One region of the Pseudoalteromonas sp. JSTW genome, then DNA from elsewhere that is predicted to be linked to it. Evidence: predicted binding sites of a transcription regulator. Region 1 holds the regulator's gene; the other holds the start of a gene.

The links. The regulator LexA, encoded in region 1, represses DNA repair genes until DNA is damaged. The targets are predictions, from matches to a motif close to TACTGTATNNNNATACAGTA.
Region 2: a site for LexA is predicted at 8,901-8,920, ahead of GZH31_RS06350 (SulA-like leucine-rich domain-containing protein). Genes of this name have one in related genera too.

Annotation. Positions count from the first base shown of each region.
Region 1 covers NZ_CP058972.1:3,422,586-3,435,291, forward strand. Annotated here, with positions in the region: gene GZH31_RS15395 (SURF1 family protein) at 1-471, opposite strand, end outside; gene GZH31_RS15400 (DUF2909 domain-containing protein) at 486-797, shown strand; gene GZH31_RS15405 (cytochrome c oxidase subunit 3) at 697-1,572, opposite strand; gene GZH31_RS15410 (cytochrome c oxidase assembly protein) at 1,608-2,138, opposite strand; gene ctaD (cytochrome c oxidase subunit I) at 2,138-3,733, opposite strand; gene coxB (cytochrome c oxidase subunit II) at 3,733-4,875, opposite strand; gene lexA (transcriptional repressor LexA) at 5,419-6,036, opposite strand; gene GZH31_RS15430 (PaaI family thioesterase) at 6,210-6,647, shown strand; gene GZH31_RS15435 (hypothetical protein) at 6,651-7,031, opposite strand; gene GZH31_RS15440 (hypothetical protein) at 7,179-7,904, shown strand; gene GZH31_RS15445 (VOC family protein) at 7,879-8,232, opposite strand; gene GZH31_RS15450 (endonuclease) at 8,347-9,006, shown strand; gene GZH31_RS15455 (S41 family peptidase) at 9,105-10,739, shown strand; gene GZH31_RS15460 (hypothetical protein) at 10,732-11,106, shown strand; gene hmpA (NO-inducible flavohemoprotein) at 11,214-12,377, opposite strand; gene GZH31_RS15470 (NnrS family protein) at 12,400-12,706, opposite strand, start outside.
Region 2 covers NZ_CP058972.1:1,366,585-1,379,290, forward strand. Annotated here, with positions in the region: gene GZH31_RS06305 (PAS domain S-box protein) at 1-3,142, opposite strand, end outside; gene GZH31_RS06310 (GGDEF domain-containing protein) at 3,281-4,351, shown strand; gene GZH31_RS06315 (ion channel) at 4,348-5,328, opposite strand; gene GZH31_RS06320 (M48 family metallopeptidase) at 5,427-6,116, shown strand; tRNA gene GZH31_RS06325 (tRNA-Tyr) at 6,445-6,529, opposite strand; tRNA gene GZH31_RS06330 (tRNA-Tyr) at 6,578-6,662, opposite strand; gene GZH31_RS06335 (VC2046/SO_2500 family protein) at 6,775-7,290, shown strand; gene GZH31_RS06340 (DUF6172 family protein) at 7,449-7,748, shown strand; gene GZH31_RS06345 (YchJ family protein) at 7,920-8,399, opposite strand; gene GZH31_RS06350 (SulA-like leucine-rich domain-containing protein) at 8,440-8,877, opposite strand; gene GZH31_RS06355 (S9 family peptidase) at 9,179-11,104, opposite strand; gene GZH31_RS06360 (ATP-binding cassette domain-containing protein) at 11,252-11,650, shown strand; gene GZH31_RS19990 (AAA family ATPase) at 11,659-11,841, shown strand; gene GZH31_RS06365 (DUF6136 family protein) at 11,850-12,706, shown strand, end outside.

The DNA.
Region 1 (12,706 bases):
AAAGCCTTGCAGCTGACCTTGTTTGAGTTGCACTGTGGTAGATATGTGTGAAGGTTGAGGCCAATTTACGGTGGGGAGTTGACTACGATCAACCGGTGCCTTCAACCAGCCGAAATTAACAATGACAGGCGCTATATCATCATTAATTTTTACAGCAGCAAGTAGGTCGTATCCTACTTGTCCTTGGTAAATCTGATTATCTAACAGCCAATAACGCTGCGTATTGATGAGCCCATTCAAAGTCAGCTTTAAACCTGTTTTATCAACCTGATTAGGTAATAATTGAAATGCCTGCCAGTCCATTACACCTTGCTGTTCTGACTGCTCAAGCTGGCTTAATTGCTGTTGTTTTTGCTCACCACGTTGATACTGCCATACACTCAGCCGTAAACACACCAGCACAGCAAGTGACACAACGCAAATTGCAATAATTGAGCTAAGCTTTTGTTTACGCCTTAAAATCAACTGCATCTAGGAAACCTAAAATGATAAAAATCATCATTACACTGTTATTGTTATATATCGTGTTTAATCTGTTTCGGGCACTATTTGTGATGATGTCTACTAAGCAACACTCGCGACCGATGTCTCACTATTTAGGTCGACGAGTGTTTTTCTCTGCCATGGTACTGATCATCATTATTGCAGCATTAAAACTGGGCTTTATTCACACTAACCCATCGCCAATTCATAACGCTACAGCACGTACACAAATACAAATAAACACAACCACACCACGTCAACAAAGTGCCAGTACCAAGCCGCAGCTTGAAAGGCAAAATGCTTTTCACTGGTAAAGTGACCTTTAAAAATTCGCAGCAGTACCACAAATAAAATAATTGTCCCTAAGGTCACATGCATGCCGTGAAAGCCGGTCAGCAAAAAGAAGGTATTGCCATACACTCCCGCATCAAGGGTTAGACCCAAGTCTTGGTATGCATGCATATACTCATAAACTTGCAGAGCCAAAAACACCACACCAAGCAACACAGTGAGTGATAAGAACGTTTTGAGTGCCCCCCGCTTATTGTTTTCTATGGCAACATGCGCAAAGTGGATAGTGACCGATGAAGTTAATAGAATAAGGGTATTAATCAGCGGTAAGCCTTGCCAACCCATTGCTTGTGTTGTCTCTCCCGCAGGGGTTGTCAACAATGGCCATACGGCCTCAAATGAAGGCCAAAGTACCTCGTTGGTCATGGCATTATTCCCCGCACCACCTAACCAAGGTACCGAGATCATGCGGGCGTAAAATAATGCCCCAAAGAACGCCATAAAAAACATCACTTCAGAAAAAATAAACCAACTCATACCTTGTCTGAATGAGCGATCCATTTGTGCTGAATATAACCCTTTGTGCGACTCTTCAATCACGTTTTTAAACCAACTAAAAACCATATATATGAGGATCGCAATACCAAGATATAAGACGAACTGACCACTGTTTCCTTCGCCGTTTACTTGCATTACAGTGAGGCCTGCGCCTACTGCAATTAAAAACATTGCGACAGCCCCAACAATTGGCCAAGGACTCTCGGCTGGCACATAATATTTTTCGTAATTTTGATTCATTTTGTTTGCTCCTAATTAGCAATTAGCTTGGCGGCTTAATCGTTCTTGGCCACAACTTGCCCGCTAATATCAAACACGGTGTACGACAATGTTAGCTCTTCCACGTCATCGGGTAGTTCAGTATCAACATAAAACAGTAAAGTGAATTCCACTTCTTCTCCTGCTTTTAACGGCTGTTGATCAAAACAAAAACAAGCAATTTTATGTAGATATTTTGCTGCTTTACCGGGTGAAACACTTGGGATAGCTTGCATTACCTTGTCAGTATTACTGGTATTTTTAGCACTAAACTTAACTTCTCGCATGGCGCCTGGCTGCACAGCGACGCTGTACTGCTCAGACTCCACTTTGAATGGGGCGCCACTTTGCGCATGAGTTGTAAAACTCACATCAACCTGACGTTCAGTATTTACATGCTCACTGACTTTGGCTTGTTCAAGTGAGGGTTTACCATTGAGGCCCGTAACATCACAAAACACGTCATAAAGTGGCACCAATGCGAAGGCAAATGCAAACATAGCTAAACATGCTAACAACAGCTTTTTAAGCAAAGGTGCGTGATTCATTACTTAATCTCCGGTGGCGTCTCAAAGGTGTGATACGGTGCTGGTGAGTCAACTTCCCACTCCAATCCTTCAGCGCCATCCCATACTTTAGCGGGGGCTTTTTCGCCGCCTCTGGCACACTTAAAGACCACTAAAACAAACAGCAGTTGCGATAAACCAAACGCAAACCCACCGATACTGATGATGGCATTGAAATCAGCAAATTGAAGTGCGTAATCTGGAATACGGCGGGGCATACCTGCAAGCCCCACAAAGTGCATTGGGAAAAACAGCACGTTAACGCTAACAAGCGATAACCAAAAGTGCCATTTAGCCAAGGTCTCGTTATACATATTGCCCGTCCACTTCGGCAGCCAATAATAGGCCCCAGCCATAATGGAGAACACAGCACCTGTAACTAATACATAATGGAAGTGGGCAACCACAAAGTAGGTGTCATGATACTGAAAATCGGCCGGTGTAATAGCAAGCATAAGCCCCGAAAAACCACCCAACGTAAATAACACAATAAAGGCGATTGCAAACATCATGGGTATTTCAAAGCTAATAGAGCCTCGCCACATTGTTGCCACCCAGTTAAACACTTTTACCCCAGTTGGCACCGAAATCAGCATCGTCGCGTACATAAAGAACAATTCGCCAGCAACCGGCATACCTGTCGTAAACATGTGGTGTGCCCAAACAATAAAGCTTAAGAGTGCTATTGATGAGGTTGCATACACCATGGACGCATAGCCGAATAATTTTTTGCGCGAAAAGGTCGGCACAATCGTTGAGATAATACCGAACGCAGGTAAGATCATAATGTAGACTTCAGGGTGACCAAAGAACCAGAAAATATGCTGGAACATCACCGGATCTCCGCCACCAGCAGCATCAAAAAAACTGGTCGCAAAGTACTTATCGGTCAATACCATTGTCACGGCACCTGCCAGCACGGGCATAACAGCAATCAGTAAGAAAGCCGTGATCAGCCACGTCCATACAAATAGAGGCAGTTTCATCCATGTCATACCCGGCGCTCTAAGGTTTACAATTGTCACAATGACATTGATAGCGCCCATAATTGAGCTAATACCCATAATATGCACTGCAAACACAAACAGCGCGGTATTGTCGTTACTGTAAGTCGTTGAAAGCGGTGCATAGAACGTCCAACCAAAAGCGGGACCACCACCGGGCATAAGCAGCGATGCCAATAAAATAAGGAAGGCAAAAGGTAAAATCCAAAAGCTCCAGTTGTTCATTCGTGGTAAGGCCATATCTGGCGCACCTATCATCATAGGTACCATCCAGTTTGCAAGCCCTGTAAAGGCGGGCATCACAGCCCCAAATACCATGATCAACCCATGTACTGTGGTCATTTGGTTAAAAAAGTGAGGATCAACCAATTGTAAACCTGGTTGGAATAATTCAGCACGGATCACCATAGCCATGGCGCCGCCAATTAAAAACATCGTCAATGAGAAGATCAGGTACAAACTACCGATGTCTTTATGGTTGGTTGTATATAACCAACGCTTGAAACCTTTCGCTGGATGATGGTGGTCGTGATGCGCATGCTCAGTGGCTTGCTCATTAATAACGTTACTCATTAGTTCGCCTCCGCTGCTGCATCAATTGCTGCTTGAATCTGACTCGGTTGAATGACATCACCGGTATTGTTACCCCACGCATTGCGTTTATAAGTGATGACTGCTGCAAGTTGTTTTATTGAAAGCTGTTTATCAAACGCTTGCATCGCTGTACCAGGCTTACCATGTAAAACAATATCAATATGATCGTTCACATCGCCCAACACGATTGGGCTGCCTTTTAAGGCTGGAAATACACCAGGCAATCCCATGCCAGTGGGCTGATGGCAGGCTGCGCAGCTGGCCATATAGACTTGCTCGCCTAAAACAACTAATTCATCTTTCGAAAGAGTTTGATCAAGTAATGCGGCATCTGCAGCAGCGGCTTGTTCTTTCGCTTGTTTTGCGTCTGCAAGCCAAGTCGCAAACTCATCTTCTGGCAATGCCTCAACAACCACCGGCATAAAACCATGGTCTTTGCCACATAACTCTGCGCATTGGCCGCGGTACATACCGGGCTCATTAATGCGTGTCCATGCTTCATTAATAAAGCCGGGATTGGCATCTTTTTTCACGGCAAAATCAGGAACCCACCAAGAATGTATTACATCATCAGAGGTCATTAAAAAACGTACTTTTTTGTTGATTGGTAACACCAGAGGTTTGTCGACTTCGAGTAGGTAGTGCTCTGTTTTTTCGGCTTGATTATCTATTTGATCTTTCGGTGTCGCTAAAATCGAATAGAAAGCAATATCTTCTCCCATGTATTCATAGTGCCACTTCCACTGCGACCCTGTTACTTTGATTGTAATATCTGCTTTTGAAGCATCTTCCATGGCAATAAGCGTTTTGGTGGCAGGGATCGCCATAGCGATTAAGATCACAAATGGAATTGCAGTCCAAAGTATCTCGACCTTCGTGCTTTCATGGAATTGGGCAGGCTTTGCCCCTTTAGACTTACGATGATGTATCAAAGCCCAAAACATCACCGCAAATACGATGATGCCAATCACACAACAGATAATAAATATCGTCATATGTAATTCATAAACATTATTACTTATATCAGTGACACCTTTACGCATATTGAATTGGCTATTTGCCAAAGCAAGTTGCGGAAGTGCTACCAATATAAGCCACAAGGTGTAACGCAGTTTACCCATGTGACAGCTCCTTTTAATGCTATTGCAAGACGCAAAGCGAAAAGGCGTTACAGCTGGTGCCCATTCGTTTTTTTTATTGTTTAAATACCCAAACCAATCGATGGTTGATGTGTCATCTGCAAACAGCTTGGGTCTGTGTATCATCACGACGCAGTGAACGACACACTCATTGTTTAACCCCCTTACACATTTGTTGTGTGTCTTTTTCGTAAATAGGTGTTAATACAATGTACTTAACCAATTAGTTAAAAAATGAGCAATAAGCAAGTTTTTGTGGTAATAAATGTTTATTTTGGTGCAAAAATAACAACTATAATCAGCGCGTTAATTAATACTTAAGGCAAGTATAAAAACTTAAAAAGAAAGGAAAACTGCGCCGTATAAGGCTTTATGTAGAAAGTAAGGGTGAACAAATCTTAGGTAAACGGTCAAAAACAAACAACGCACCAAATTGAATCAATTTGGTGCGTTGTTTCAAAAAAGTTTAGCAAAGCAGATAAAGTAATTACTCTGCTTGTAACGATTAACGCGTAATATAAAAAGCTACATCCAATCAGCGTTGCGAATAACCCCAACCGCTAAGCCTTCAATATTAAATGACTCATGCTCTAAGTCCACTTCAATCGGGGCAAATTCTTCATTTTCAGCATGCAAAAATACTTTACGTCCTGCTTTTTCTAAACGTTTTACAGTCACATCGTCATCGACACGTGCCACAACAACTTGGCCATTTTCTGCAACTTGCGTTTTGTGTACTGCCAGTAAGTCACCATCCATGATGCCAATGTCTTTCATACTCATGCCGTTAACTCGCAATAAGAAGTCTGCAGCGGGTTTAAACAATGCAGGGTCAACCTGACAATGGCTTTCTACATGCTCTTGCGCCAAAATAGGTTCACCCGCGGCAACACGCCCAATCAGTGGTAAGCCAAGCTGTTCTGGCTCGTCTTCTTCGACTAATTGAATGCCTCGGCTTGCTCCAGGCTTCATTTTAATCATGCCTTTTTTTGCCAGTGCTTTTAGATGCTCTTCAGCGGCATTGGCACTTTTAAATCCCAATGTTTGCGCTATTTCAGCACGCGTAGGTGGCATACCAGTGTCTTTAATAAATACTTTAATAAGTTCTAAAATTTGCGATTGGCGTTTTGTTAATGGGCGCATACAACTGGTTTTCCATACAGTACATTTAACTGTGAGTATATACAGTTATCTGAAAATCGCAAATTTAAATTCCCCTTCCTCTCATGATAAAAAACAAGCATTGAACGGTGGGGATAGATACCATATTGTATACCGATATTTCACTTAAGAAGTTAGTTTGCGAAGGAAACACAATGAGCATTTGGTATCAACCATTCACCCTCGAATTATGTAAAGAACTCGAACAGGGTATTACTGGGCAAGGCACATTAATGAAAACAATGGGCATTGAAATAACCGAAATCGGCGACGATTATTTAGTGGCCACTATGCCCGCTATTCCAGAGCATCATAACCCTATGGGGATGGTCCATGGTGGTGCTAATGTTGTTTTAGCAGAGACTGTAGCAAGTTATGCAGCCAATTTTGTGGTCGACTTCACCGCATATTATGCTGTTGGCCAAGAAATAAATGCCAATCACATTAAAGCCTCTCGAAAAGGCCTCTTAACAGCCACGGCAAAGCCACTGCACTTAGGTAAGCGAACATCTGTATGGGAAATTAAAATAACGAATGCGGCAGGTGAACTATGCTGCGTATCACGAATGACCGCAGCGGTAGTCAAGCGTTAGCGATTAACGCTCAACAGGATAAATAGTAATTTCGAGCCCTGCGCCAATCGCTGAAATACGTAATAAGGTGTCTGCGTGCAGGGCTTGATTAAAACATTTAGGTGAGTCACCCGACTCAAACCCAATATCGAAAGTACGCTTTGAGCAAGATAACCATTGCTTTAATGCATTGCGTGAGCACGACTCTATAAGTTCACATAATTGGTTGATAGCTTTATCTGGTGTGCCGATATCAGCCGCGGCTTCAATACGTGCTAATTGACGGTATTCATCTTGGTCGTAATGTAAAACCATGGCGTTTTTCTTTAAATCAGCTACCAGCGCACTCATATCGTGTTTTGATTCAAGTTCCAGATCTACATTTAAAAATTGAATTTCCGACATACTCTCGTTTTTACCCTCTATTGATATCTCTGAAACTTTAACTCAGTTTTGTACATAAACCAAATTTAGAATACAGTAAATGCTGCAAGAGCGTTGATTCGCTCTGTCTATACCGCTGCCCAATAAAAAAATAATAAGAGGTAATCAATGAATAAGCGCGTATTTAAATATGCCCGTAAAGGGCATAAGTGGCTGGGTTACTTACTCGCCATACAACTCTTTTTTTGGTTATTAGGGGGCTTAGTAATGAGCTCAATACCCCTTCAAAAAGTACATGGTAAACATTTAGCCAATCGTAGCTTAGATAATCCATTTACCTTGCATGATTACCCCGTTTCTCTTGACCAAATAACCAAACAATTTCAGCAAATTGATAGCATTCAATACCGTCATTTTTTAACCACTCCCATCATCGAAGTGACGACTAATAAAGGCGTGTTTAACTTTGACGGTCAATCTGGTCGTGCTATGAGCACACCAACTAAAACTGAAATTATTGCCAATGCCAATGCACACTTACTCATCGAGGCGGATGTCGCGGGTGCGCAGTTACTAGAAAAAGGAGCGAGAGAAGTCGGTCACCGCTCCAATGTGTGGCAAGTGAGCTATAACGATTGGTTAAATACAACCGTTTATTTAGAAGGCGACTCCGGTAAAGTCATTACTGTTCGTAGCACTTTGTGGCGCATTTTTGACTTTTTCTGGATGTTGCATATCATGGATTATGATGAACGAGAAAATTTCAACAACCCATTACTAATTAGCTTTGCCGCAAGTAGCGTATTATTTTGTATTACGGGCATTATTTTATTACTACAAAATGTCCGTATCAGACGCCGTAAACCGATTACACGTGCTGATCAATCAAAATAGGGTTACCATCAGGGTCGGTGACAATAAAACTGGCATCACCGACCTTTTGTACCGCCATCCCCTGTTGTTTAAAGTGCGCCTCTAGTTCATCATAAGCACTAAACTCACTTAAAGGTCTCGCACTTTGGTCCCAGCCAGGGTTAAAAGTCAGCATGGTTTTATCAAACATCCCCTGAAACAAACCAATTAAATGTTCACCGTTTTTCATAATCAACCAATTATGCTCTATCTCACCCGCAAACTGAGTAAACCCCAATTTCTCGTAAAACAGCTTTGAAGCATGGATATCTTGTACATTTAAACTCACAGAAAACGCACCCAATCGCATTGTTCAACTCCCATAGACTGTATTTATTAATGACTATAGTTTACTTTTGGCGCGTACTCTTTTTCTTTTCAGCTCTGCGTTTTACAATAGTGTTTCCAGTAGTTCACTTATGTGATGGATATGCGTTTACTTTTATCAGCAACTTTATGCCTGTTGTTATGCTTCACGGCGTCTGCGGAACAGTTTTCAAACTTTTCTAGCGCCAAAAAATACCTTATTAAAACCTTACCCGAAAACGCTAAAAGCTTATATTGCGGGTGTGATATTAAACGCCAAGGAAAAAAACTGGTGCCCGACCCGAGCGTCTGCGGGTACATACCACGTAACGAAATCACTCGCTCTGGTAAAGAAAATGCACGCGCGAAACGAATTGAATGGGAACATATAGTCCCTGCGTGGGAGTTTGGGCACCAATTACAATGTTGGCAAAATGGCGGGCGTAAAAACTGCCGAAAAGTCAGTGAAAAGTTTCGTAAAATGGAGGCTGACATCCATAATCTAGCCCCTGCAATTGGTGAAATAAATGCCGACCGCTCAAATTTCCGCTATGGAATGGTTACAACCAGCAGCGCCAACTACGGCGCATGCCCTGTGAAAATAGATTTTAAACAGCGCGTATTCGAACCACCACTTTATGCAAGAAAACGTATAGCAGACACCTATTTTTATATGCAAAAAACCTATGACTTAAAAATATCAGATAAGCAACGCACCTTGTTTGAGTCATGGCAAAAACTCGAGATAGCCGAAATAAGCAATAGAAAAGCACTGTAAAATTTGTACACCTGTTTACAAAACTACAACCGTACTCTATTGCCTTGCCTCTTTCTTGTTGATACTTTTTAAACAATTATTTACAGGAAAGTAAACAAATGTTTAAAAATAACAAACTCGCAGTAGCAATCTTTTTTGCAGTGTCAGGCCTCTCTTTATCTGGCTGTGGTGGCGGAGGTTCATCAACGCCAACCAACCCAGATACAAGCACGCCTACACCACCCCCAACAAATTCTGGACCAACATGGACTGCGGGTACTTTTGCCTCATCGAGTGAATTTAAAGACCAATGTGCAATACCACGCACGGGCACTGATCCTTACAACAATAACCAACCATACCCAGATAAAGCAGGCTCTGAATTTACAGAGAAAATGTGGTTACGCTCTTGGAGCAATGAAACTTACCTTTGGTACGATGAAATTGAAGATAATAACCCAGATAACTTTAATTCAGTGGCCGCTTATTTTGCACAGTTAAAAACGTTCCAAAAAACAGACTCAGGTGCTAACAAAGATAACTTCCACTTTAGCGAACCGACCGAAGATTACTTTAAAGAAGCGCAATCAGGTGTCGTATCTGGCTACGGAATTAACTGGGCATTTATTAAGAATACTCCTCCGCGTGAGTTGCGCGTTGCTTATCTAGAAGATGATTCGCCAGCCGCTAAAGCAGGTTTACAGCGCGGCGATACTATTCTATCGGTTGACAATGTAAGCATTGATAGCAATACCGCAGCAGGCGTCGATACATTAAACGAAGTACTTTTTAGTCCAACAGCTGGCGAATCTCACAACTTTAAGTTGCGCAGCAATGATGGCACTGAAAAGTCGATTAATATCGTCGCCGGAAATATCACCCAAACGCCGGTGCAAAACGTTGGCACCATCACTACCGAAAACGGTTTCAAAGTTGGCTACATGCAATTTAATAGCCATATTAGTATTGCTCAGCAAGGACTTATTGATGCGGTCAATCAGTTTAAAGCCGACAATATTGATGAACTCGTAATCGACTTTAGATATAACCGTGGCGGCTTGTTAGCGCTGTCATCGCAGCTTGCTTATATGGTCGCAGGCCCTGCTAATACTCAAGGTTACTATTACTATCAAACCATTAAAAACGACAAACAACCTGTTGAAAACCCATTTCCGTTCGTTGATATTGAAGTGGACTACTCAACTTTTGAGGTAACTAATAATACCCTGCCAGATCTTAACTTAGCAAAAGTCTATGTACTGAGCACTGAAAGCACTTGTTCTGCCTCAGAAGCTTTTATAAATGGCTTAAAAGGCATTGATGCTGAAGTTATTTTAATTGGTGGTAAAACCTGTGGTAAACCCTATGGCTTTACCCCAACGCATAACTGCGCCACGACGTATTACACCATTCAGTTTACCGGTGCCAACTTTAAAGGTTTTGGTGAATACGCCGATGGCTTAAACCCAACACCAACACCACAATTTGCAGCTGATGTGAAAGGATGTGTCGTTGCTGATGACTTTGATCACTCTTTAGGCGACCAACAAGAAGGACTCCTCGCGGCCGCTCTTTATCATATTGAAAATGATAGCTGTCCTGTTGTGGCGCAAGCATCAGCAACTAAACAGCTAAACTTTGCATCACAAGCAGAACAAGAGACTGGGTTATCGCTTTCACCAAATCGTCCTATTTACAGAGAAAACATGGATTTAACTCGTCCAGTTTCAGCGAAAGGAAAGAGCAATGAGTAAAAAACATGTGCTGGCTGTCGCTATGTTAACAAGCTTAGTGGCGTGTAAAAGTACCCAAGCCGAACAACCACAAAATGCCACACTAACGCGAGTCAACCCAGGTGTCATCACTCAGTTGCAACAAGCGATTCAGTCAGCCAAAGGTGGTAGCTTAGTAACGCTCGCTGATGATGTGTTTACAAAAAGCGCAGAACTATTGATTGATCACGGCACCAGTAAAGGTCCAGATGGTATGCCAATTATGGGGGCACATAGCATTCCATCTGAAAAGTTCATATTGCAAAAAGCCGCTGATCAATGCGTACTTTACTACCCTAAAAAAGAGTTGCGTATTCCACTGCCCAATGTGGAATGCGAAGTCAAATAGCAAAAAAGGCGCAGTATGTTACTGCGCCTTTCATTTTCTAGTGCTTCTGATGAATAGCGTTGCTATCCATGCAATTGTCAATAATTAACCCTTGTCAGATATCGCTATTATAGGCTTTGATGAGGACCAAACACTTCGTAATGAATACGCTCGGCTGCCACACCTAAATTAACAAGTTGCTGTTTAATCAAAGCCATAAAAGCAATGGGTCCACAGATATAAAACGCGCCATCGCTAAGCGGTAACTTTTCAGCCAGTAAAGCAACATCCATCAAACCAGTAAAATCGGCTCCGGCTCCTTCTTTAAACCATGTAAAACAACTCAGCCCTTGGTGTGTATTAACTTCTGACAGCAAATAATCTTTAAATGCATATTGCGCAGCGTTATCACAGGCATGTAAATAATGGATAGGCTGACTAGGTTGCTTGTCAAGTAAGCTTTGCAGCATGGCCAACAAGGGTGTTTGACCAACCCCTGCAGAAATGAATACCACAGGGCTGTTACTTTCACGTAAAACAAAATCACCCGCGGGTGGGTAGACCTCTATGTGCTCGCCCTCATCTAAACTATGTAAATAATTAGAAACCAGTCCTTCTCGCTTCACACTGATCCGATAGTTTTCACCGTTACTTTTTTGTGAGATAGAGTACTGGCGAATTTGAGTATTCTCAGTCTTTTTAGAGTGGACTTTTATACCTAAGTATTGACCAGGTAAGTGCGACACAACGGGCTTTCCATCACAAGGAGTGAGGGTAAAGCTGGTAATAGAATCTGACTCAACGTGTTTTTTAGTGATCGTAAACAAACGAGTACCAAACCAGCCCCCTTTAGCTTGTTTAGTTTTTTGATATAGCGCCATTTCTTCTGTAATGCATACATCGGCAAGCAATGCATATGCTTCACGCCACGCATATTCAACCTCAGGGGTAAATTGCTCTGGCAATAACTCTTTTAAGGTCGCAATTAAATGCCCACCAACAATCGAGTAGTGTTCTGGCAAAATATGGTAACTCGTGTGTTTATGGTTAATACGCGCTAACGCACTTTTTAAGACCTCAAGATTATCAATATTTGCAGCATAAGCAGCTAACGCATTGAATAATGCAAATTGCTGATGCCCTGATTTTTGATGGGTCATATTAAAAATATTTTTTAGCTCAGGATTATAACTAAACATACGATCATAAAAGTACTCAGTAACTTGCGGACCTGCTTCTGCAAGCAAAGGCAGTGTACTTTTTACAACCTGGATCGTTTTTTCAGATAACATATTTTTTCCTATTCAAGAGTAGTTAACCTGGACGGCCATCAACACGACGTTTAAGTAAAATGGGCGCACAATGAAATAAAAATAAAATAAAACCCAGCACCCATAGCAATGCACTTAATTGCCACGCAAGGTGATGGTTTAAAATAGCGGGGAGCAGAGCACGGACAATGGCAGCTCCTGCAATAAGCATAAAGGCGACATTCACGAGTACAGGCACCTGTAAAGGACGACTTGTATGGCCATGCGATACACGCACCATCATGGCAAGAATCATTAAGCCAATCGTGCCAACAGTGACAAGATGCAACGCATCTTTAAAGAGTATGAGT
Region 2 (12,706 bases), 1.6 Mb from region 1:
GTAGTGCCTCGATGTGATTTAAAAATACGCTTATCGATACCGCTTGCGAAGGTGTTTTATCAGTATTAACCTGCTCTTGCTCATCGAGTAAAGTAGCCAGTGCTTGCCACTCTTGATAGCACGCAGTTATTAATTTAGAAAAGTCTTCTTTACCCTGTTCTTTTTCGGCCTGCGACAATAAATACAGTAATTTCGTTAGTGTCAAATTGCCCGCCACACCTTTTAGCGTGTGTAACAGTGTCGTTTGTTCAGATGCATTAAGTGTTGACTCTTTTAAACGTAGAATACTCTGCTGATGATTAGCAAGAAATAAGCGTATTTCAGTATTAAGCTTTTCTTTGCTACCCCACATTTGGATACCTTTAACATAATTGATATGTTGCTTTGCTTTGTTATCAGGCTTAGCTGTGATGTGCTTAATTTCTAAACCGAGCACTTTCGCTATCTCATGATTAACTTGTTGTATATCGACGGGTTTGTTTGCAAAGCCATTCATACCTGCTTGCTTAGCTGTGAGCTTATCTTGTTGAAGCACGCTGGCGGTCAACGCGATGATAGGTGTTTTCTTTAATTGTTGTTGCTGCTCTAATTCACGAATTTTTTTACAAGCAGTTATACCATCGCATTCAGGCATGTGGATATCCATTAAAATGATATCAAAGCTGTGTTGTTTAAATTCAGCAATAGCCTCTAGCCCATTTTTTGCTTTATACACTGTGTGGCCAGCTTGTGAGAGTAATATGTTTAATAGCTCGACATTTTGTTCAATATCATCAACCACTAAGACACGAAGAGGTGGTAATGTAAGTAGGTTATTACTGAGTTTATCTACTTTATTAATGTCGCCTTCTTGCAAAGGAAGAGAAAAGAAAAAACAACTGCCTTCGCCTTCATTACTCACGGCACTTATTGTGCCTCCCATAAGCTCGACCAATTGCTTGCTTATGGTGGTGCCTAAGCCTGTGCCGCCAAAGCGACGCGTCATCGTTCCATCGGCTTGTTCAAAAGGTTGGAAAATTGCTTTCAAGCGGTGTTTTGCAATGCCAATCCCAGTGTCTTGCACCTCAAAAAAGAGCTGATTGTTTTGTGTCTTACTTACACTAATCGTGACAGAACCTGATTCTGTAAACTTAACCGCATTACCAATTAAGTTATTGAGTACTTGACGAATACGCGCGTCATCACCGATATAAATTGGTGCGACATCATCAGCAATTTTTAAATCTAATAACAGGTTTTTGCGCTTTGCTTCAAGCCAAAAGGTAGAAACGATGTTATCGAGAAGGGCTTGTAAGTTAAAGTGCTCGTGATGAATATCGAGTTTGCCTTTTTCTAATTTTGCCGAGTCTAAAACATCGTTAAGAAGATGCAATAATGAGCGTGCTGCATTATTTACGGTAACGATGTGCTTTTGTTGTTCTTTATTAAGTGGGCTGTCCATTAAAATATCGCTGAACCCGATAATTGCATTCATGGGCGTGCGAATTTCATGGCTCATATTTGCCATAAATGCCTGTTTAGCTTGTGCAGCGGCTTCAGCTTCTTGTTTTGCGTGTTTTAATGATTCTTCATAGATATGGCGTGCGGTAATATCAACTAATACACCATCAACCCACTGAACTTCAGAATCATCCGTTTTGTTAATAGAACCTTGATCTAATACCCAAACGACCTTACCGCTGCGATGGCGTACGCGATACTCAAGTGCATATTGATTTTTTTCAGAGATTGCTTTTGTCATGATCTCATTAATATGCGCTTCGTCTTCTTTATTTATAATGTCAGCAAAACTGATGGCTTTTGACGTAAATTCTTCGGCAGTATAGCCCGTTAGATCAAATACATTGGGACTAATGAACAGCATGCTCCAATGGTCATCGAGCAAACAACGAAATACAGCGCCAGGCGTGTTATTCATTAACGTGCGATATTGCTGTTCTTTTTCTTCTAGGCTGCGTTGTAATGCGCGTTGTTCGGTTAAATCGGTTATAAAGCCCACAAACAACGTTTCTGCATCGGGTTGTTTCACTTCACCAAGACCTAAGCGAATAGGGAATAAATGACCTTCCTTGTGTTTTGCACACACGTCGCGGTTAACGCCAATCACTTTTTTAAGAGCGTGGTTGCCACTGTTTAGCAAATAACCATCGTGCTGAGCCGCAATGTCGTCATCCATCAACACTTTCACGTTCTGACCGAGCACTTCTTCTTGTTTCCAGCCAAAGATACTTTCTGCAGATTTATTAAAGCTTAAAATAATACCGCGACAATTAATTGTCACAATACCATCGATTGCCGTACTTAAAATGGCATCGAGTCGTGATTCTTCTGCCGATTTATCAGCAAGCAGCATACGATAGCGCACCATACCATTGATAATCGCAACGACAGCGGTTAATAACACGGTAGCAAATGACACCATGGCAGCAATAAAAACAAGATTGGTATTGTCTGTGTTATCGGATAAAAAAGGGGAGGTCGCGACAAATCGCGTTGCAGCCATGCCCATGTAATGCATACCGGCGACAGCAAAACCTAAAATAATGGCGCAAATAATCCGGTTTTGTAATGCGGTTAAATTTTGAAAGTGGTCGTTCAAATGAAAGCGAGTATACAGCCCAATAAAGGATAAAAACACGGCAACAAAAATGGATGCAGCAAACCACATAGGGTCATAACGAAGTAATGGGCTCATTTCCATTGCCGCCATACCCGTGTAATGCATGGTACCAATACCTGCGCCCACTAACACAGAACTCATGAGTAACTTTAACCCTGCGGGAATATGTGCAATGTCTTTACTGCGTATTAGTGACATACCTGTGTAGCAGGCTAAAAAAGCAGGAATAAACGAAAAAAATGTCAGAGCAGGATCATAGTTAATGGTTGTGCATAAAGAAAATGCAAGCATACCAATAAAGTGCATACTCCAAATTCCGCCAGACAAGACTAGAGAGCCGGTTGCATTGCCTAGTTTTCTGTATGATTCAAAGCGGGTTTTATTGGCTAAATCAATAATATGCAATGAGAAATATGCAGCAAAAATAGCGGTAGCAATCGAAAGGACAACTAAACTAGGATTGTACACCCCACTTATGATTAAGCTTGGATTTTGATCGGTAATAAAAAATTTCGCGAGCATAATAATTCGTTCAGACTGCAAGTAATGTCAGTCTAATACAATTTGCGCCAGATTTAGAGAAAAAAGATATGACAGACTAAGTAGGATTTGTTTCATTAGCTATATTTAATTAGAAAATACTTAAGTGTGAGACTACCCATGCGCAGGACTGAGCAGACACTCGTCGAGCAAATGCAAATAAATGATGTTGAAATTCAGCATAGAATGAATTTATTAGGGCTCTCTTCACAATGCTTAGCATCACTCATTAACTATAAACCACTTATCGAGTCGGCGATTGAGAAAATGGTTGATGAGTTCTATAAAAAGCAAACAGAAGTCGATGAAATTTCATTACTTATTGGAGATGCTGACACACTGACACGTTTAAGAGATGCACAAAGACAATACATTATAGATTTATTTTGTGGCTGTTATGAAAATGATTACGTTAATAATCGGCTACGTATTGGCATGGTACATAAGCGAATTGGGGTAGAGCCCAAACTGTATTTATCGGCGGTATGTACCCTTAAAGAGCTCATTTTTGATGTGTTAAGAAACACCATAAAAGACCATGCAGAGCTAAATCAAACATTAACCATTATTGATAAGCTTATTTATTTTGATACAACATTAGTGTTTGATACGTACATTGCGAGTCTTGTTGGCGAAATAGAAAATGCGAAACGAAGAACAGAAGTGTATGCGAAAGGGCTTGAAGAGAAAGTAGCGCAGCGTACACATGAACTTGAAAAACTTGCCAAACTAGACCCCCTCACAAATTTGTATAATCGCCGAGAAATGCAAGAGTTGTTTCAGCGAGAATTAGCAAGAGCGCGCCGTCAGAAGCTACCTTTGACTATTGTATATTTTGATTTAGACAACTTTAAATCAGTGAATGACACACAAGGGCATTTGAAAGGTGACGAGGTATTAAAATTCATCGGGAAATATCTTAAAAAGAATACAAGAGAAATAGACATTGCCTGTCGTTATGGGGGAGATGAATTTTGCCTGATCATGCCAGATTGCGACGTAGAAAACACCATTGCGATATGTAATAAGCTGATCGTTGCTTTTGAAGCAAAATACCCCGCATTACATTTGAGCTTTGGCATTATTTCAGCGCCTTTAGACAGCACCGTCGGTGCTGAGGAGCTTATAAATCGTGCTGATCGGAAAATGTACGAGGCTAAAAAGCATCAAGGTTCTCACATAATCCATTAACGTGTCATACGCTTTACAAACACCACCACAAACAGCGCTAGCGAAAAGCTGCCACAAAATGCTTCAATCGCTGCTATGAGCCTTGATAATCCAATGGGGGTTATATCGCCATAGCCTAGCGTTGTAAAAGTAACAACGCTAAAGTAAATGCTGTTTAAAAGTGCTGATACGTTATCATCGAACGAATTATCAAAACTAAATCTAAGCAATGAATCTTGATAGCTGACACCAAATAAAAAGTAACATATTGCGCAACAAACGATAAGAGACAGACTAAAGCGAATGACATTTTCAGGTTTTTCACCATAACCACATAACATGTCAATAAAGCTGGAAGTAATTTGTTTCGTTGATCCTTTCGGGTACTGTGCGTGGCGCATTCTTAATTCTTTATAGGTAAAGTTACCCGCGAGCTCGAAAAGCCCTTGGTCTTCAGACGCTTTACGTAAATTTCTGTATATTTCTTCGGATTGTTCAAATAAGTCGCGTGCAGTCGAGTATTGCCTATTTCGACGAGCTTTAAACGCCTCGGCTTCTTGCAGTAATTGTTCGCCTAAATCGATATTATCAATGCGGCTATCACTGAGTTTAACCCCAAGTAGGTTGGTATTTCGTAAATCGCAGTAGTGTAAGCTGGCGCTATGAAGGTTCGCTTTCATTAAGGATGCATTGGCAATTTTATTGTTGAAAAGATGTGCCCCCGACAAATTGGCTCGATAAAAATTGCAGTAAGAAAGATCATAACCTTCTTCATCATCTTTCTTTATTAAATTTAGACCCACTAAATTTGCACGTTGTAATTGCAGACCCTGAAGTAACCCGCCCTTTTTCGCATATCGTTCAAGTTTTTGAGTCAGCTCTAAGCCTGATTTATCAAATTTATTGTCATGCCAAAAGCAATACCCAGAACCCATATCGGTTTCTTGACACGTGTTACCTGTTGGTGAAATGTAGCTACAACACGGTTTATCAGGCATAAGAATAAAAACTTATTTATGAGTCATCTTTATAGATTAGCAGGTATTTTACGGGGTAAAATATAATACAAAGATTTTATTAATTACATTGGCTTATTTTGTTTGAGTACACGTTAAAACGCAGTAAACGTAGAAAAACTGTCGCGATTAAAGTCGCCGAGCAGCAGTTGACTGTGTATGCACCTCACTTTGTCCCGCGTAAAGATATTGAAGCGTGGTTAAAAACAAAGCAGCATTGGGTTGCAGAGCAAGTTACTAAACAATCATTACACGCTGAGCAGTGTCAATTTCCCATTAAAAATTCGCAAATCAAGCTATTTGATCAGGTAATTCCCCTTGTATTTAAGCAAGAAAATTGCAGCCAATGGTATCAAGACACTGATACTCATGAATTAACCCTTGCTATTTCACCGCGCGTTAAACTCACAGACGCAAAGTATCTTGCATTGATGGAAGAGTTTTTACATGACAAGTTAGAAACCTACCTTGAGATGCGTATACAAAACTACTGTATTCAAATGAGAGAAGCGTTACCAACACGTCTTAAAATTCAACATTACAAGCGTCGATGGGGCAGTTGTAATCGCCAAAGAGAGTTAACCTTTAATTTGCACTTAGCCAGTGCGCCCCTATGGGTTATTGATTATGTTGTTGTTCATGAACTTGCGCATTTAAAGCATATGGATCACAGTGCGGCATTTTGGCAACGGGTGAGTGAGTTTTATCCCGAACATAAAAAAGCAAGCAATTGGCTGAAAGTGAATGGTCCATTTTTACGCTGGCTCTAATACTAATCCGCAAAAATACTTAATCATTTTGAGTGATTAAACCAGTCGCTACCTGCGTTAAAAATGTCTGATTTACGACTGCATGGATGCAGGAGGTAGAGCAATGCAGGAGCAATTGCCGAGAACAACTAAATAACTAAATAACTAAATTTTTGCCTTGTTATCAACGCGGTTTTATTGCCTCAAAATAGACCACATAATTAAGCGTAATGGTATAACAAAAGGATAATTCAATTGAAAATAGCTGTATTTTTAGTTTAACGATTTAGGAAAAGAGAAGTAAATAATAATATGAAAAATAGAATAGTGAATTAGCAGAGAAGGAAAGTGGTGGAGGGAGCTGGATTCGAACCAGCGAAGGCTGAGCCGTCAGATTTACAGTCTGATCCCTTTGGCCGCTCGGGAACCCCTCCACACTAATTTTTATTGCATTTGGCCCCACTTAACTGAGCGTAGAAAAGTGGTGGAGGGAGCTGGATTCGAACCAGCGAAGGCTGAGCCGTCAGATTTACAGTCTGATCCCTTTGGCCGCTCGGGAACCCCTCCAATGCAACGGCGCTGATAATAGCAAACTGGCTCTTTAAGTAAAGAAAAAAACTAAAGAAAAATAGATTAATGCCGATAACTGGTTAATCTTGAAACTATTCGGCCAAAGTCTATGCAAATTGATGGTTTGTTGCTCAACGAGAGTCAACTTGATAATCGTCTTAACAAAAGTGTTCATGAACACCGCCAAGGTGAGTTTGCCTTATTATTGGCGATGCTGTCTCATGATGCGCTTGATTTTAGCCAGTTTCATTTACCGAAAACAGAATTAACCGATACTCAGAGTTCAGAACACGTACTCAGAAATGAGTTAGGGGCAGGCCCAAAACAACCATTAGCGCCTGAACAATATGATATGTTAATCGGGCAGAATAATGGGCTGCGACTTTTAGAAGGTGGCTTGTCAGATATTCGCCTACGTAATTGTCTCAGTCCTGAGCCGCTTGCTATCCGCGATGATAAAAATCATGTGCCGTTAGAAGTCATCGATAACTGTGAGCCAGCAGTCAGAAAACGCTATTACGATAAAAACGCACCCACAGAGCGTATGCAAATGGATGCAGCTGCGTTTTATGACAGCTTAACGGACGAGGCGATTCATCAGCCTTTGCAATTGGCAACTGCTTAATTAATTGAAATTGTCATACTCGCCTTGTACGCTACACTTACAAAGATAGGTAAATTGGTGCAAATCAGTAAAAAGTACAGCTAATTTTTTATGTGCTTGTTATAATGCGCCCAAATGGCTTTATGCCATTATCATTGAACCAAGTTATTAGGACTATAATGAAGAAAACATTCACGCTTAACCATGAGAAAATTAAATACCCTCGCATGGTTGATGCAGCTAAGCACGAAGTGAAGAAGTATTTAAAACGTGAGCGTAATAAAACTCTCCCAGAAGATGCCGATTACTGGGCATTTGATTGTAAATTTGGAGAGTCAGCTGACGACGCGAAAGTCGTTCATGTGGCGGAAATTAATAAATGCATTAGCGATATTGAAGCAAAAGGGCTTACATCGTTTTATGTCGAGATTCTAGCGCGTCCAGCACAACGCCAGTTACAAGAATTTGACGAAGAATAGTCGTTATAATTCATAGAATTTAAGAATGGGCCTTGAGGCCCATTTTTATTGTCTGAAATACAATGACATTATTTTGTGTTGATTTATATCACATGCCCACCACGCAACGGCTTTCCCTACAATGGCTAGTCAAGGTTTAGATTGGCTATATAAAAAGTGAATAGCTGTGATTTAAATTGCGTGACACTTTTTATATTTTTTGCCGCTACCGCAAGGGCATTCATCATTACGGCCAATTTTAATATCAGCAACAGGCGTTATTTCACCATCAAGGTAACGCCATAGTCCATCTTCTTTAATAAAACGCGATTTCTCGTGTAACTCACAATACAAGTTTTGGTAAAAGTAATTTGCTTTAAATTCTACAAAACCTTCTTGCTCGTTATATTCAGTATCTAAAACGCTTAGCTTGGTAAAACGACAGCTATTAGCAAAATCTTTGATTTCGCTAACAGGGTTAGCGGTTTGTTGGCTTTGTGCGTATGTTGTAAAGACATATTTTGCATCTTTTAAGGCATAAGCACTAAAGCGAGAACGCATAAGTTGTTCCGGCGTTTGCGCTTGGCTATCGCCTGCGTGCAAAGGTTGGCAGCAAAGCGAGTAATCTTGTTTGCTGCCACAAGGACAAAGGGAGTGTGTGAGTGATGTCATAACAACTTACCTAAAACAATAAATTGCTATTTTAGCAAGCCTATTGTGGCTGCGGTACTAAATTGTTTAATGGGTTGCTTTTGGTGAAGCAGTAAAACTTTGCAGATGCATGTTCTAAATTAAGAGTCATAGAATCTAGTTGATTGTTGCTGACAATATCTGTCCAGGTGATCACTGCGGCAAAGTTACCGTTGTGCAGCGCCGAACTTAGCACATATTCAAGATTCACAAGGTGCTTTTGTCTGATCACTAACAGTTTACTGGTGTCGATTGAACATGAATCGAGTAATGCTTTACTTGGCACATGATCAGGTGCAATTAACAATGTCCACGCACTTTGGCTGTTATAGTGATGTAATACCTTTAATAGCTCAAATGTTGCTGAAATTTCGTCTTCAATTTGAATTAAATTAACCGACGCTTTGTCGTTATCTTGTTGATAGCTTTTAACGGTTCTTAAGGTAATTGGCTGTAACATAACTTTCACTCACTGGTTGTTTATACAGTATGTGTATACAGTAGTTTATACAGTGTTTTTGCGCAAGTGTTTTTTTGCTATTTTTTTAACCAATTATTCAGCTTTTAATAATTTTAAAAAATTAAATCTTTAAAAACAATTGGTTATTTTATTTCTTTGCAGTGTGATATTTTGTGAAAAATGGATGAAGTAATATATATAGTGTTTTATACCGAAGTTTATACAGTAGTTTGTATGCAGGATATTTGAGGTTTATACAGGTGTTTTGATAAAGAAGCCGGTGTACACCGGCTTCTAAAATTTAGTTTTTCAAGTACGTATTTAAAAACTCAAGGTACGCGTTTGATGCTTTGATACGGTTTTCTTTTTTAGTAAAACCATGACCTTCGTCATCGAACAACACGTATTCTACGGGGACACCATTCGCTTTTACTGCGGCAACAAGCTCATCACTCTCAACTTGCAATACACGAGGGTCGTTTGCACCTTGAATAACCATCAGTGGTTTCGTAATGTTTTTAGCATGGAAGAGGGGAGATATCGCTCGATGGCGTTCGCCATCAGTTGCAGGGTCACCCATTTCATCGTACAGTGCCTTTTTAAAGCTTTCCCACCAAGGTGGTATAGAGTTTAATGTTCTTACCCAGTTAGTTACGCCAAAAATATTAATACCTACTTTAAATTCTTCAGGTTCGAAAGCCAGCGCCGCTGCCGTCATAAAGCCACCGTAACTGCCACCCATAATGCCAATTTTATCAGCATCAACCCAGTCTAAGCTCTGTAAGTGCTTTTTCCCGTAGACAATATCTTGCAAATCGTCTGTGCCATGCTTTTTATCATCTAAATGGAAAAAAGTTTTACCATAGCCAGAGCTACCGCGATTGTTTACAGCAAATATAGCATAGCCATGATTAACTAAATGTTGCTGCATTGCGCTGTAACCTGTGCGGCTCTGGCCGCCCGGACCACCATGCACCCACACTAGAGCAGGCACTTTATTATTACTATTAGCCTGTTTGGGCTTATATAAAACGCCAGGGATTTCTAAACCGTCAAAGCTTTTAAAACGCACAATCGTGCTTTCAACGAGATCATTTTGATCAATTGCATCGCTTAAAGTATGGGTCAGTTTTTTTGCTTTCGTTTCGCCTAATTGCCAAACAAATAAGTTACTTGGCGAGGTATCTGAATTTAGGTAAAACGCCATGCTCTTTTCATCAGCTGAAAAGCTTACACCACGTAAATTGCCCGGGGGCAAGGCAGGCATATCGATTTGTTTATTGGTTTTTGTGTCAATGATTGTCACTTTAGTACTGGCATCAGCATTAACCCCACTTACTTGGTAACGCCCCGATTTTGAGAAGTAAATAAAGCTGACATCCCAGTCATCTTTTAGGGCGGGGCTGTGCTCACCTGTCGTTAAGTCATAGCGCCAAACCTGTGAAAATTCACCTTTTGCATCGGTCGAGTAATACAGAGACTTGCTGTCTTTTGAGAATGTTTCAGGGCCATATTGCGCTTCATTATCATGACGAGTGATTAGCTCAGGTTTGAGCGTTTTTTTCATTGTATCGAGAATGAACACATCACTGTCTTTATTAGAGTTATTTTTTGATAAAGCAATAAAGCGGCCATCAGGGCTAATCGCCCCGACATCTAGACCAAGAGTATTTTGATAAACAGGTGTTATTTCATAGCGTGAACTGTCTACGCGATATAAATCCATAAACTTAGGATCGCGTTGATTACTCGTTATAAAAAAGTGTTTGCCATCGTCTGTAAAGCCCGCAAAGCTGGCACGAGTTTCATCGCCAGGAGTCAGGTCTTTGACAGTGCCGTCTGTCTCACGTACATAAATATGATAGCGCTCGTTCCCGCCTGAGTCCTTGGTAAATAATACGCGCTCATCGTTTGGAAAATAGCGAACAGCATAGGTGCTGTCTTCAAAGTTTGTTAAACGTGTTTTGTTCGCTGTTTTAATATCAATTTCATAGAGGCTATAGATGCCGCTTTCATCACTGCTAACAAGGATTTTGTCACCTTTAGGTGAAAAGCTGCTGCCCATAATTGAAGTGGTATCAAAAAATGTTTCAGCGTCATACTGTTTAATAGTGTGTTCTTGTTGCTGACTAATTGCGCTGGTGGTCGTTTGGTTTGATTGTGAACATCCTGCTAATGCAAGGCTTAATGCACACGCAATGGCTGCTAGTTGAAAACTCGGTTTCATTTTAATTATTCCTTATTATTTTTCCGTTATTGAGTCTTACTTGTTCAATATATAAACGCAAGTTTTGCAGCTAAATAATTGTTACAAAGCATGTAACTTTTTAGGGACATTGCTGTGTTACAATTTAAATTTCGCAAAGGAATGGCAATGATAGAAATAAAAAATCTCAATAAGCGTTTTGCTACAGCAACCGTGTTCGAAAATTATAATAAGCAATTTAACAGTAAGAAAATGTGCTTACAGGCGAGCAATGGGAGTGGCAAAACCACGTTACTGATGATAATTGCTGGCCTTGAAAAACCACAGTCGGGGCAAATAATGTATGCTAATAAACAGCATAGTTCACCACAAAAGTATGTGGCTATTGCCAGCGATCGCATTTGTTTACCTGATTTTTTAACGGCTCAGCAAATTATTCAACTGACCTGTAAAGCCTTAAATGTGCCTGCGCCAATTGACCTTATTAACGGATTTAAGTTCAGCGAACACTTACACACCCGTTTTAGTGCATTATCGACAGGCAATCAAAAAAATGCCAGCTTATAATCACGTTTATGAAGCGGGCGCCTTATTTGCTTTTAGATGAGCCGAGTGCAGCACTTGACCAAGCAAGTATCCATTATTTACTCAATTTGCTTGATAACTATTTAAGTGATAAACCCGATGGGCAAATCATTTTAACCAGCCACGAGCCAGATGTGTTTTTACACCAAGGCTTTGAGTGTACGTCATTATGATAGAGAGCTTGTCACGTTATAATGCAGTAATGAGCTACCGCTATTTAGCATATACAACTGCACTTAAGAACTTACTGGCGCAGCTTAAAAACTTTGGTTTGTTGTTTGCGTTAGTGCTTGGGCCTGCGGTTTTAGGCATCGCGCTATTGTTATTTTTGGGGCTGGGTAAAATTGTAGACAGCCATGAACATGCCCGTTTTAGCGCCCAGTTAGCTTTGCTCTATCTGGCACTGCAAGCCGTTATGTTATGGGCTGTTGCTCCTGCTATAACAAACTCAGAAAATAGAGCCTTTCAAGCACATATCTTTAAGCCTGCTTGGCTAATTTTAATCGACTGTAAGCTTTTACTACTCAGTAATGTGTGGTTAATGGCAAGCTTATTGATAGCCGTTGACCTTCGTCTTCAGCAATGGTTGCAGGTTCCTCATTTTATTCTATTTATGCTGTTGCAGTGGCTGTGCGGTTTAATGGTAATTTATAGACCTTATTCGCTATTTTATGGTTTTTTAGCGTGTAGTATTCTGGTTCTTTTACCGTTTAGTTTAGATTCCTTACACTACCATAGCGGCTTTTTAATTGGTTTTATGGGGAGTTTATTTTTTCCTAACATGAACCTCAGTCACAAACGTGTGGTTAGTTCACTCACTTCATTTTGGATTAGTTACTTTTTGGAGCACAGCTGGAGTGTAATTTGGCGAAGTGCTTTGTTTACTGCAAGCCTATTAGCCGCAGTGCAACTAGTTGAAATTCGTAGCGACTTTAATCATGCGATACAGGTTATGGTGTTGGCAAACTGTGTATTACTAAGTAGTTCATTACAGTTTGATTGCTTTGCAGTGCTTCAAAAATACCGAATGTTTTTTCA